Regions from separate parts of the Christensenella timonensis genome, predicted to be linked through region 1. Evidence: riboswitches for the same ligand, from Rfam matches in the RefSeq annotation. Region 1 holds a riboswitch; the other holds the start of a gene.
What was found. A riboswitch is a leader RNA that binds a small molecule or an ion and turns the genes downstream of it on or off. The one in region 1 is predicted to bind cobalamin.

Region 1 (6,924 bases):
TCGTGCAGGATGGGCGTATCTTCTATGGCAAGCTCCACGTTTTTGATCTCGATCCCCATTGCCTATACCCCCCTCCTGCCGCGCCGCAGCAAAAAAACAAAGAACGGCACGCCCAGTATGGACGTCACGATGCCCACCGGCATTTCCTGCCCGGAAAGTATAATGCGCGCGATGATGTCGCACACGAGCAAATACGCGCCCCCGCCCACAAAACAGAGCGGCAGGAGTTTTTTATTGTCCGGCCCGCACACCATGCGCAAAAGGTGCGGTACCATCAGGCCCACAAATCCGATAATTCCGCTTACCGAAACCGCGACCGCGGACAGCAGCGACGTTAAAACGAGCATGTTCCGGCGCGTTTTATGCGTATCCACGCCCAGGCTGCGAGAAACCTCGTCCCCGTTGAGCATGATGTTCAAAGGCTTTGCGTAAAACATCAGCAGTGTAGAGCACACGAGGATCGCCGGCAGCGCGATGGTGATCTTTTCCCACGACATGCTTGCCAAGCTGCCCATGTTCCACATGACGACGCTTTCCATCTTATCGCGGTTTAAGAGCATGATCAGGTAAATGACGGCCGAAAACAAGGCGCTCATGGAAAAACCGGACAACAGCAGCGAAAAGGTGGATACCTTGCCGCGTATGCGCGAAATGTTGTACACCACAAACACAGCGATAAGCGCGCCCGCAAAGCTACATACGGCGATCGTTCCCGTGCCGAACACCGTCGCCGCCGAAAGGAAAGTCATGGCGATTGTCGCCCCCAACGCCGCGCCGGAGGAAACGCCCAGTACAAAGGAATCCGCCATCGGGTTTTTGAACACCCCCTGCAAACAGCAGCCCGAAACCGCGAGCGCCGCACCCACCAAAAAGGCGCCGATTGCGCGCGGCAGGCGAATATTCATAAAGATGTTGTACACCGCGTCCGGGGCCGTGCCGTCGAGGACTTTCACAAACTCCGCAAACGAGAAGCCCGAGCTCCCCACAAAAAAGGCGCACACAAAGGCGGCAATGCCGCCTAAGATGAGCGCCAGTAAGATCACCTGGAATTTTACAGGCTTTTTGACCATCGGTATCCCCCGTTACTTGTTCAAGATCCCGCTGATCTCACGGACAGCTTCGCCGATGCGCGGGCCGGGACGCGTGAATACGTCCGCGTCGATCGCGTACACATTGCCGTTTTTGACGGCGGTCAGGTCTTTATAGCCTGCGACCTGCCCAAGATCCTCCGTGCTGCCCATGCTGCTGTCCAAAAGGATGATGTCCGGGTCTGCCGCAGCGAGCTCCTCCAGCGAATATTCGATCCACGGCGCGCCCTGGCCTTCCGTGATGCACTTGCCGCCGGCGAGCTCGATCATCGTGTTGATAAAGCTGCCGGGGCCGCTCGTCCAGTTGCCCATATCGCCATAGCTCATCGCGTAATAAACCGTCTTTTCCTCCGCCGGCTTATTGTCCTGTGCGTCTTTCACCGCCGTGTCGATGTCAGAAACCAGCTGCGCCGCCACATCCTGCGCCCCCACGATTTCGCCCACCAGCTCGATGGACTTTGCAATATCCTCAAAGGCAGTCGCTTCCACGACCACCACCGTGATGCCCAGCTCGTTTAGCTTGCCTATCGCGCCTTCCTGCAAGCCCGTTCCCGCCAGCACGACGTCCGGCTCCAATGCCGCGACCTTTTCCACATCCGGGCCATTGAAGTCCCCTACGACCTCAATGCTCTGCGTGATCTCCGGGTAATTGGAATAAGCGTCGATGCCCGCCAATTGTTTGGACGCGCCCAGCGCGCACACGATCTCCGTACCCGCAGGCGTTAAGGAAACGATCTTGTCCGCCTTTGCAACGGTCACTTCGTTGCCCGCCATGTCCGTTACGCTGACGCCCGCCGCCGCGGGTGCGCTCTGTGCCCCCTGCTCCGCCGACGCGGACGGCGCAGGGGGCGCTTCCTGCGTTGCCTCCACACTTACGGACGGCGCGGCCTCAAGCGGGGCGCACCCCACGAATACAGCGGCCATAAGCAGCACGCATACCAATAATGAGATGATTTTCTTGTTCATATACAAACTTCCTTTCTATTGTTATCATCAAGCACATTGGCGTCACGCACGGGCGTTTGATTGCATAAAAAAACGCCTTTTCGGCTGATGCAAAAAGGCATTACGCGCTTTTGTTCTTCCCGCCGAAGAAAAAAACTTCCCGATTCATGGCAGGTCTTCCGGCTTGACTTCATCGCAGCTTGCGCGCCTTCCCGGTTTTCACCAGTGGCTGACCTGCGCAAGCGCTCCGTCACACGGCAGCGGTGGGCTGCAGCGGCATACGCTTTCCCTATTATCCGGTTTCCCGGCACCATAAATGCTTTGATGATTTATTGTTATGATACCATATGCCGGAAAAGAACACAATCCCGTATCGCTTGCCAAAAAACTTTTCCTCTCCCTAAAAATTCTTATTGCATAATTATTCATTGCAATGTATAATTATGTAGAATCAAACACAAGGAGCATGAAAACCATGATAAACGTAAGCATCATCGGCGCAACAGGATATGTGGGCGCAGAGCTCATCCGCCTGCTCGCGCAGCATCCCCACGCCAACATAACGGTAGCGGTATCCAAAAACTTCGCGGGCAAAACGCTGGACGAGATATACGCAAACTTCATTCCCGCAAAAACGCTCGCCCTAACGGGCCTCGATATCGAGGCGGTCGCTTCCCATTCGGATTATGCATTTTTATGCTTGCCGCACGGCCAGTCGCTTGCCGCCGCGCCCGCCCTTTTGGCGGCGGGGCTAAAAGTGATCGACTTATCCGGCGATTTCCGCTACGACGATACGGACGTCTACGAGAAATGGTATTCCCTGCCCCACACGGCCAAAAAAGAAAACGCGCAGGCTGTCTACGGCCTGCCCGAATACTATAAGAAGGAAATTGAAAAGACTGCCTTCACCGCAAACCCGGGCTGTTATACGACGACAAGCATCCTGGCGCTGGCGCCGCTTCTGAAAAACGGGCTCATTAAAAAGGAAGGGATCGTCATCGACGCAAAATCCGGCGTGACGGGCGCGGGCAGGAAAGAATCCCTCGCCTTTTCCTATTGCGAAACGGCGGGCAACTTCAAGGCCTATTCGGCGGTGAACCACCGCCATACGTCAGAGATCGAGGAACAACTCTCAAAGCTTTCGGGAAGCGGGATCAAGCTGCTGTTCACGCCCCACCTGCTGCCCGTAAAGCGCGGCATCCTCGCCACCATTTACGCGGAGCTTTCGCATGGCGCGGACGAAGCGTCCGTCGCGCAGGCTTATACGGACGCCTACGGCGACAAACCCTTTACGCACGTACTGCCGCAGGGCAAGCTGCCGGAACTGAAATATGTGGTCGGCTCCAACAACTGCATGATCGGCTACGAATTTTCGCCCCGCACGGGCCGCATCGTCGTCGTGTCGTGCACGGATAACCTCATAAAGGGCGCGGCAGGGCAGGCGATCCAGAATTTCAACATCATGAACGGCCTTGCCGAGGCGACCGGCCTGCCGCAAGTGGCCTGGTACTTATAGGTTTCCCCCTGCCGCCTTCGCCGCTCCATATCGCCTTACGGTGCAAAGCTTACCACAGCCGTGGGCGGGCATTTGTATTCCGAGTCTGCGCGCTGCGCTTGCAAAGACGTCGGAAACAATCGTTTGATTACCGCCGATCGTCGCGGCCATTTGCAAACCGCTCGGGTTTTGCGTTGCAAAAACTCTCTCTTGCAAACGCCGGCGCGACTCCGCCGGATCAATCGATCCGCAGCCGCGGCGGGAACGTACGCTCAATCCATACCGCGAGCGGGCGACGCGCGCAGACTCATAGATTCAGCATTGTTAATAAGGAGAACAAAATGGAAGATATGAAAATGGAACAATATTTAAACCGGGCCAACATGCTCGTGGAAGCGCTGCCCTACATCCAGCGCCTGTTCGGCAAAACGATCGTCATCAAGTACGGCGGCGCGGCCATGCTAAACGAAGACCTCACGCAGAAAATACTTGAGGACGTCACCCTTTTAAAATTCGTGGGCATGAACCCGATTTTGGTGCACGGCGGCGGCCCTGACATCAACAACATGCTGAAAGCTTTGAAGATCGAACCGAAATTCATCGACGGCCTGCGCGTCACGGACGATCAGACGATGCAGGTCGTGCAGATGGTGCTGACAGGCAAAATCAACAAGGAGATCGTCGCCAAGCTGAACGGCATGGGCGCGTCCGCCATCGGCCTTTGCGGCATCGACGGCAACATCTTAAAGGCGGTCAAGGCGCCGCCGAAAAACGGTATCGACCTCGGCAACGTAGGCAAGATCACCTCCATCAATACGACGCTTTTAAAAACGCTTGCGCACGACCAGTATATCCCTGTCATCGCGCCTGTTGCGACGGGCGACGCCGGCGAAAGCTACAACATCAACGCCGATACGGTCGCAGGCGAGATCGCGACGGCGCTGGAGGCGGAGAAACTGATCTTCCTGACGGATACGGACGGCATCCGCACCAACGAAAATGATCCCGAATCGCTCTTGTATGTAGCGTCCAAAACGGATATACTGAATATGATCGAGGACGGAAAAATCACGGGCGGCATGCTGCCCAAGGTAAGCGGCTGCCTAAGCGCCATAGACCACGGCGTCAAGCGCGCGCATATCTTAAACGGCACGATCCCCCACCCGATCATCCTGGAAATCTTTACCGATTCCGGTATCGGCACGATGGTAACCGGGTAACGCTTGTATTCCAAGGCCGCGCGCTTTGCTCCCTTCAAGCATACGTTCCCGCCGGATCGAGCGCGCACATAACAAGCGAATAATGGTGACGCGCTTGCTACTTATGATCGTCAGAAATAAACCGGTTTTGCGAGGCGGGAGCCGTGGCAAAACAACCTCTAGCAGGGAGGGCACGCGGGAGGGATTGCAGAATCCCTGCCCGCGAAGCGAACGAAGTGAGCGCTATATGTTAGGAGAACCATGGACTACGAAGAATTAAAACAACTGGACAGTAAGTATTATATGGAAGTGTTCGGCGAGCGTATGCCCGCCGTATTCACGCACGGCAAAGGCGCGAAGCTCTATGATGAAAACGGCAGCGAATATTTGGATTTTCTCGCCGGTATCGCTGTAAACTGCCTCGGCTATTCGGACGAGGGTTTCAAAAACGCTTTAAAAGCGCAGATAGATACGCTGATCCATACGTGCAATTATTTTTACAACGAACCGCAGGCCCGCCTCGCGCAAATGCTGTGCGAAAAAACGGGCTACGCGCGGGTGTTTTTCGGCAACAGCGGCGCGGAGGCAAACGAATGCGCCTTAAAGCTCGCCAAAAAATACACCTATCACAAAGGAAGCGCGTCAGACCGCTTCGTGGCCCTAAAGCAGAGCTTTCACGGACGGACGCTCGCCACATTGGCGGCGACCGGGCAGGAAAAATTCCACGCGCCCTTCCGCCCGATGCCCTATGATTTTACTTATATCGCCGCAAACGATGTTAAGGCCGCGAAAGCCGCTATATCAGGGGATATTTGCGGTGTAATACTGGAAGTAATACAGGGCGAAAGCGGCGTGTTCCCCTTAGACCAGGCATTTGTTGCGGCTGTGCGCGCCTTGTGCGACGAGCACGGCGTTCCCCTCATCATCGACGAGGTACAAACGGGCATGGGGCGCACGGGCAAGCTTTTGGCGCAGGAGCATTACGGGATCAAGGCGGACATCACCACGCTTGCAAAGGCGCTCGGAAACGGCGTGCCCATCGGCGCGTGCCTTGCCAGCGAGAAGCTGGCGGCAGCGTTTGGCTCCGGCGACCACGGCTCCACGTTCGGCGGCAACCCGCTCGCGTGCGCGGCCGGTCTTTATGTAACAGCGAAAATAGACGATGCGCTGCTTGCGCAGATCACGCAAACGGGTTCCTATTTTAAAGGAAAGCTTGCCGCCCTCATGCGGCGGCTCCCGCAATCCATTTTGGATGTGCGCGGCTTCGGCCTCATGCTGGGCGCGCAATTAAGCGAAGCGTATCGCGCGCACGACATACAGCTAAAGCTTTTAAAAGAGGGGTTTGTCATCGGCACGGCGGGCGGCAACACGCTGCGTTTCGTTCCCCCATTTGTCATTGAAAAAGCGGATGTGGACAATTTGATAGGCGCTCTCACCGCCGCATTAAAGTGACCTGAAACAGGCAATCCGTTGCCTGTTTTTTATAAAAAGTTTATACGCGCCCGATTGCTACGCGGGCGCCACAAGTAAGGAGTATGTATGAAATGCCAAAACTAACCGATATTGAGAAAATCCTCGTCATTGGCTCCGGCCCCATCATCATCGGGCAGGCCGCGGAGTTCGACTACAGCGGCACGCAGGCCTGCAAAGCCTTAAAAGAGGAAGGCTACGAGGTCGTGCTCATCAATTCCAACCCCGCCACCATCATGACAGACCTTAATATGGCGGACAAGGTGTATATCGAGCCGATCACGCTCGATACCGTCATCCGCATCCTAAAGAAAGAAAAACCGCAGGGCATCATCGCTACGCTGGGCGGCCAGACCGGCCTTAACATGGCGATCGAATTAGACCAGAGCGGCATCCTGCCCAAGTTGGGCATCCGCTTGTTGGGGACGCAGCTTACGTCCATCAAGCTTGCCGAAGACCGCGAGCTGTTCAAAGACCTGATGGTCAAAAACGGCCAAAAGACGACGCATTCGACCATCGTCACCTCGCTTGAGGAAGCGGAAGCGTTCAGCCACGAATGCCCCTTCCCGCTGATCGTACGCCCGGCCTATACCTTAGGCGGCACGGGCGGCGGCGTTGCGCACAATATGGACGAGCTGATGGACATCACCGCGCGCGGCCTGAAAATGAGCCTCATCCACCAGGTGCTCTTAGAGCAGAGCGTCGCGGGCTGGAAGGAGATCGAATA
Region 2 (6,924 bases), 1.9 Mb from region 1:
CCTATGGTATATGCACTGATCGCTGTCGTCATCTTTATGATCATCCAAAGCAAAACGACGTTCGGCAGCAAGGTTTATGCAGTCGGTTCCAATATGACGTCTGCAAAGCTTTCGGGTATCAATGACAAGAAAGTCGTTTCAAGGGTGTTTATGGGTTCGGGCATGATGGCGGCTTTCGCCGGCGTTGTCCTGACTTCCCGCCTGGCTGCCGCCGACAGCGGTATCTTTCCGGAACTGCATGCGGACTGTATCATCGTTGCGGTACTTGGCGGTACGGATATCAACGGCGGGCGCGGTACGGTGTTCGGCATGCTGATCGGCGCACTGTTCATTGCGGTGCTGACCAATATCATGAACATGCAGGGCATGACGGAATATATCCAAAACGTGGTACGCGGCGTGGTACTGATCCTTGCGATCCTGATGAACAACATCATCCGCGACCGGATCAAGGTTTGAGAAGGGAGGAAGAACAATGAGTAAATTAGGAAGATCTTCAAAACAAAATATTGTCCTTCTGATTATTTTGGTTGCATTATGCGTGTTCTTTTTCTCGCAGAATGATCGGTTTATCAGTATGCGCAATATGATGAGCATGGTTCGCCAAAGCCTGCCCAACCTGCTTCTTGCCTGCTCGATGATGTTCGTGATCGCGAGCGGCGCGATCGACCTGTCGGTCGGGGGCGTCATGGGGCTTTCGGCAATGTTCTATGGCTACCTGTGTATCTGGGGCGTGAACCCGTGGCTGGCGATCCCGATCATCATGGTGTTCGGCGCAGGCATCGGCGTGCTCAACACGGTCATCATGGAAAAGCTGAAAATCCCGGCGATCATGGCGACGCTCGCTACGTGGATCATTACCGCAGGCATGGCGCTTACGGTTTGCAACGCGATCCCGATCAGCGACGAGCTGGTGAAGCCGATCACAGCATGGAACTCGATGAAGTTCTTTGACAGTATCCCGCTGGCGTTGTTTATCGTAGTGGCGGTTATCATCGTATTTATTTTCCTCGAGAAGAAAACGCTCCTCGGTAAGTATGCGATCGCCATCGGCGGAAACGACAGCGCAGCGTATTATGCAGGTATCAACGTATTTAAGATGCGCATGATTTTCTTCATCTTAAGCGGTGTGATCGCGGCGTTTTCGGGCATCTGGCAGGTGGGCCGCCTTGGCAGCGCCGACCCGACCATCGGCGTGGGCATGGAGTTTTCCGTCATTGCAGCCGTCATACTGGGCGGCGTCAACATCAAGGGCGGGGAAGGAACGATCTTAGGGGTCGTGATCGGTACGCTGATCCTGATGATCCTCACCAACGGTATGCAGATGATGGGTATCGATTCCTTCTTCCAGCAGATCGTAACGGGTATCGTGCTGTATGTGGCGGTGCTTGTGAACAGCTTGGGAGGCGCTAAGAAAAAAATCAATAAAAAAATGGTTGCGGCAAAGGAGTGACCGAAACAGTTGGAGGATAGAAAAGCCCCGGCCAAAAGGCCGGGGCTTTTCCTTTGGTCAACACCTGGAAAAGGTGTTTGGCTGACTGCCGGAAAGCTCTTTTGCAAAAGCTTCGAGCTCCCGCGGGGAATAGATGCGGAGCTTTTCCACGCCTACGGGCCGGTAAAGCTGCAGCGCATAGGCGGGAAGCGTATCCACTTCGCGGGCCATGGTATGCAGGTCGCGGATGGTAAGCTGCGGGATCACAGTCGTGCGTAATTCCCACTCAACATCCGAACCAAACAGGATATCGAGCGTTTCGCGCACGGGAGCAGCATCCGCCAGCCCGCCGCAAATCTCCGGATAGCGCGCAAAGGGAGCTTTATAGTCCATGGCGATGTAATCAAGGAGATTACGCTCAAGCAGCGTTTTAACCACAGCAGGATTGCTGCCGTTGGTATCCAGCTTGACATCGTAACCTAACTCTTTCAGCTGTCCTGCAAACGCGGCGATATCCTTTTGCAGCGTGGGCTCGCCGCCGGAAAGCACGATTCCGTCGAGCAGGCCCGCCCGCTTTTTCAGGAAGGCCATGACCTCTTCGTTGTCCATGAAGTCTGTGGCGGTGAGGAGCTCCCGGTTATGGCAGAAGCTGCAATCGTAATTGCAGCCTGCCGTAAATACCACCGCCGCAAGGCGGTGCGGAAAATCGATGGTTCCGTTTTTTAAAAGCCCCGCGATGTTCACAGCGTATTTTCTTTGACCGCGTACTTGATACGCTCGTCGTATTCCATCTTTTTGCCTTTGTGGAAGTTCTGCACCGGGCGCAGGTAACCGACGACGCGGCTCCATACCTCCGTATCGTTTCCGCATTCCGGGCAGGTGAACTGCTCGCCGTCCAGGTAGCCGTGCTCCTGGCAAATGGAGAACGTGGGCGTCAACGAAATATACGGGAGCTTGTAGTTGGTGAAAATCTTACGGATGAGTTTTTTGGCGACCTCGATATCCGAGATGCGCTCGCCCATGTAAAGATGCAGCACCGTACCGCCCGTATACAGGCTTTGCAGCTCGTCCTGCAAGTCCATCGTTTCAAAGATGTCGTCCGTGAAGCCGACGGGAAGCTGCGTGGAATTGGTATAGTAAGGAACCTTTTCGTCACCCGCGCAAATGATTTCAGGATATTTTTTGCGGTCAAGCTCCGCCAAACGGTAGCTGGTACCTTCTGCCGGCGTTGCTTCCAGATTATAGAAGTGGCCGGTCTCCTCCTGGATCTGCGTCATTAAATCGCGCATGTAATTCATGATCGAGACGGCGAATTCCTGCCCTTTTTCCGTGGTCAGGTCCGTGCCGTCGCCAAAGAAGTTTAAGAGCGCTTCGTTCATGCCCAGTACGCCGATCGTATTGAAGTGGTTGAACCAATACTGGCCGGTACGCATTTTGATGTTGCGCAGATAGTGGGCGGAGAACGGGTATAAGCCCTTATCCGTCTGGTCTTCGATGATCTTACGCTTGATTTCCAAACTGTTTTTGGCCATCATGACAAGCTGCCACAGCCGTGCTTTGAATTCGCCTTCGGATTTGGAAAGGTAACCGATGCGCGGCAGGTTGATGGTCACAACGCCGATGGAACCCGTCATGGGGTTGGAGCCGAACAGGCCGCCCCCGCGTTTCCGAAGCTCCTTGGTATCAAGCCGCAGGCGGCAGCACATGGAAAGCGCGTCCTCCGGGCTTAAGTCGGAATTGATATAGTTGGAGAAATACGGGATACCGTATTTACAGGTGATCTCCATGAATTTATTGACCACCGGGCTGTCCCAGTCAAATTCGTTGGTCACGTTGATGGTGGGGATGGGGAACGTGAATACGCGGCCTTTGGAATCGCCCTCCAGCATCACCTCACAGAAACATTCGTTGAAAAGATCCATTTCCTTCTGGAACTCCCCGTATGTCTCGCGCCGCACCTGGCCGCCCGTGATGACCGCTTCGTCCTTTAAGGTGCGCGGCACGACGATATCGAACGTCAGGTTGGAAAACGGGCACTGGAAGCCTACGCGCGTGGGCACGTTGATGTTGAAGATGAATTCCTGCAGCGCCTGCTTGACTTCCTTTTTGGTCATGTTGTCGTAGCGGATGAACGGGGCGCAATAAGTGTCGATGGAGGACCATGCCTGCGCGCCTGCCGTCTCGCCCTGCGTGGTGAACGTGGAATTGACGACCTGCCCTAAGAAAGAACGCAGGTGGTTTGCCGGGGAAGACTCCACCTTGCCCGGAACGCCGCCGAACCCGTCCATCAAAAGCTGTTTTAAATCCCATCCCGCGCAATAAGGGCCGAAAAAACCGAGGTCGTGGATATGGAAATCGCCGCCCGTATGCGCCTCGCGCACTTCCTGCGGATAGATCTCATGCAGCCAGTATTGCTTGGTGAACGTCTCGCGCACATAGTTGTTCATGCCGTTGATGGATTTTTGCGTGTTGGCGTTTTCCTTGATCTGCCAGTCCTTATCGTCGAGATAGTCGGAGAACATATCGATGGTCGCGCCGATAAGGGCGTTTGATTCCCTTGCGGCACGGCGTTTTTCACGGTACAGGATGTAGGCTTTCGCCGTTTTTGCGTGTCCGCCCTCGATGAGGACTTTTTCCACGAGATCCTGGATCTGCTCGACGTCCGCGACTTCCGTTTTCAACTGCAGGTTGGCAAGGTCGACAACATCGTCGCTGATTTTCTGCGCGGTATCAAAATCGTCGCCGCCTACCGCGGTAACGGCCTTGAAGATGGCCCATGTGATTTTTTCTTTCTGGAAAGCCTGTGTGCTCCCATCCCTTTTTTTGATTTGTGTGATCATGATTCTTCTCCTTGTGTGATAAGTGTGGATAAGGCGCAAGAATAAAAAAACGCCCGGATCAAGAGCGTATAACTCTTTTGCCATACTCCGTGGCAGTATTTGAGTGAATTTTTGCGGGCTGGTATTCTGGCTCGAGCTTCAAACGCCGCACGCCCCTTCCCGGGACTTGCCGTCCCAGTGGCATTTTGCATGTGGCTACACTCTTACAGCGGCGGGACCGCGCGGGATTTGCACCCGTCTTCCCAATTATGACCCCAAGGGGATCACCCGCAAGACACAATATACTGTATGATAGTATTTAATCAATCCATAGATATTGTATTGCTAATGTATAGAAAAGTCAATAGGATATTTTACAAAAAAGTTACAAAAAAGCGCCCGCGCCGGGCGCTTTACTTTTTATTCGTTGATTTTGCCGTGCTTTGCCTCGAATTCGGCGATGTGTTTTTTGATCAGTTGGATCATTTCCATGTTGGCGGAACGCCCATTGTAGCTCGCGACAAAGTGAAGCTGATCAAGCAGCTCTCGTGACAGGCGCAATGTATAAGTGGTGCCCGCAGTCCGGGCGGGCATTTGTAAAAGATGTTTTTCATTCATCCTTTGTTTCATTCCCCGTTTTCATGACAGTTTCTATATGAACTCATTTTATAGTTATTATAACTATATTTATCATTCGATTGTGAAAAATGAATGCAAATATCATTTATTATGCATTCATAAGGAGGTTGGTTTTTATGAAAATCTTATTATTTACGGATGATGAAATAGAAATCGAGCATTATAATACAATGAAGGTTTTGCTTCCGCCGGACTGCGCCCTCGCAGCGGCAGACCGCGCCGTGGTTATCGTAACTGACGAACAAAGCTGGTTTGTCGGGGCGGTAGGCACGGCGGCGGAGCTGGCGGGCAAACCGTGCGATGTGCTGCAAATAAAAAAGCCCCGCTAGGGGCGTACCGGATGGTATCAAAATAGCCATCCGAGACTGCGGTAAACTACGTCTATCGGGAGCGCGACGACTGGCGGCAACAAGTATTGGCAGAAAGCTTACTCAAGGCAAAAAGCCCTCACACTGCCGGTCGGCTTTGGTGAGGTTGTCCTCCAGCTTCTTTGCCGCGACGCGGAAAAGGGGATTGGAAAGCTTGCGCGCGCGCCGGGCACTGTTTTACGCAGGCAAAACAGCGGATGCACTTTTGCGTATCCGTTTTCCTGGGGGCAGCCGCGTCGATCGCGCCCGCAGGACAGATCTTTGCGCATACGCCGCAGCCGGTACACGACTTATCCCCCTTGGGGGCAAACGGCACGCTGCCGTACGGACGGTAGGGATGCCCGCCGGGAAGGGCCGGACGGAAAGCGGGAAGCGGATCCAATTTTGCGGCAAACGCCCTCGCGAGCGCGAGATCGTCCGCGTTCGGGCGGCCGGAAGCGATTTTTTCCGAAAAGGTATGCTGCGCAAGTCCCGCAAAGGCGGCGACCGTATCAAAATCCTGCTTGGCACAAACGTCTGAAAGCTCCAGCAGCGCATCGTCAAACGCGCGGTTCCCGTAGCTCACAACAAGAATGGCGGGCGTGTGGTCGCCGTGCAGATGGTTCAAAAGACCGCCGTCAATTTGGGGGATACGGCCATAATAGACGGGCACGCCTAAAACGACCAGGTCGTCCTTGGTAAAAAAGTGCTCCTTTAGCCGCGTCTCCCGGTCTGTCAGGCCGACATGCGCATATCCTGCGTCCAGTTTTCCGGCGATTTCTTCCACATACTTTTTCGTCCCGCCGGTGGGACTGAAATAAACTGCCGTTGTTTTCATATGGGTCATTCTCCTTTTTCGGACGGATCGCGCCTGGGATGGCAATGCTTGTGCATTTCACGCATCTTGCGGCGGCGTCCGTCGCGATCCCAATTCCGCCAGATTCCATCGAGGTTGATATGCTGCGCTTTGCGCAGCTCGGCTTTTACATCGAACAGCACTTCCATCTCTCCTCGGCTCGCTTCCTCAAAGCTGAACCCGCCGCCGGACATCACCCAGGCAAACGATGTGCTCATCAAAAGCTGGTGCATGAGCGAGAGCAGCATCTTAGGGTCGGACATGTTACGCATTTCGCCTGCGGCCTGTGCCTTTTTTATAATGTCCTGCTGCAGCGCAAGCATGGAATCCCGTTTATCGTCCAGCCGAAACGTCCCCACATCGCGGTTTAAATTCTTGATGAAGAGCTGGCGCGCAATTTCTGTGCCGGAATCGTTAATGCGCTCAAAAAAAGGTTTATAGGAAAACCATAATTGTTCGATAAAATTTTCGGCATTGAGGATTTCTACGAACGAGGAGGTATCGATGTCATAAGAGATTTCGTGATAGTCGTCCAAAAGATCGTCTTTTGACTTGAAGTAATAATAAAAGGTGTGCTTGTTGACCCCGCTGGCCTTACAGATCTCGTTGATGGTGACATTCTCGAAACCTTTTTCTCGAAACAGGCTAAGCGCGATCTGTTTGATTCTTTCTTTGGTATTCCTCTCGGCCATGACGACACTTCTCTTTCCAGTATTTCAACATTGAGGTTATCATATTTATGCAACCGTGTCAATAATTATTAAAAACATATTGACAATATTATGCAACCGCAGTATCATAAACCAATCAAGAAGTTTCGATTTTTCAAAA

Region 2: another riboswitch for cobalamin. It lies ahead of BN6471_RS02555 (ribonucleoside triphosphate reductase); the one in region 1 lies ahead of BN6471_RS11315 (ABC transporter substrate-binding protein).

What each region holds. Positions count from the first base shown of each region.
Region 1 covers NZ_FLKP01000002.1:2,076,152-2,083,075, forward strand. The annotation lists gene BN6471_RS12700 (ABC transporter ATP-binding protein) at 1-59, opposite strand, end outside; gene BN6471_RS12705 (FecCD family ABC transporter permease) at 63-1,070, opposite strand; gene BN6471_RS11315 (ABC transporter substrate-binding protein) at 1,083-2,054, opposite strand; cobalamin riboswitch at 2,186-2,363, opposite strand; gene argC (N-acetyl-gamma-glutamyl-phosphate reductase) at 2,509-3,549, shown strand; gene BN6471_RS12960 (hypothetical protein) at 3,544-3,744, opposite strand; gene argB (acetylglutamate kinase) at 3,870-4,748, shown strand; gene BN6471_RS11330 (aspartate aminotransferase family protein) at 4,989-6,179, shown strand; gene carB (carbamoyl-phosphate synthase (glutamine-hydrolyzing) large subunit) at 6,272-6,924, shown strand, end outside.
Region 2 covers NZ_FLKP01000002.1:220,034-226,957, reverse strand. The annotation lists gene BN6471_RS02570 (ABC transporter permease) at 1-459, shown strand, start outside; gene BN6471_RS02565 (ABC transporter permease) at 476-1,453, shown strand; gene BN6471_RS02560 (anaerobic ribonucleoside-triphosphate reductase activating protein) at 1,511-2,176, opposite strand; gene BN6471_RS02555 (ribonucleoside triphosphate reductase) at 2,173-4,272, opposite strand; cobalamin riboswitch at 4,372-4,558, opposite strand; gene BN6471_RS02550 (Arc family DNA-binding protein) at 4,672-4,881, opposite strand; gene BN6471_RS02545 (hypothetical protein) at 5,007-5,219, shown strand; gene BN6471_RS02540 (4Fe-4S binding protein) at 5,338-6,075, opposite strand; gene BN6471_RS02535 (TetR/AcrR family transcriptional regulator) at 6,081-6,785, opposite strand.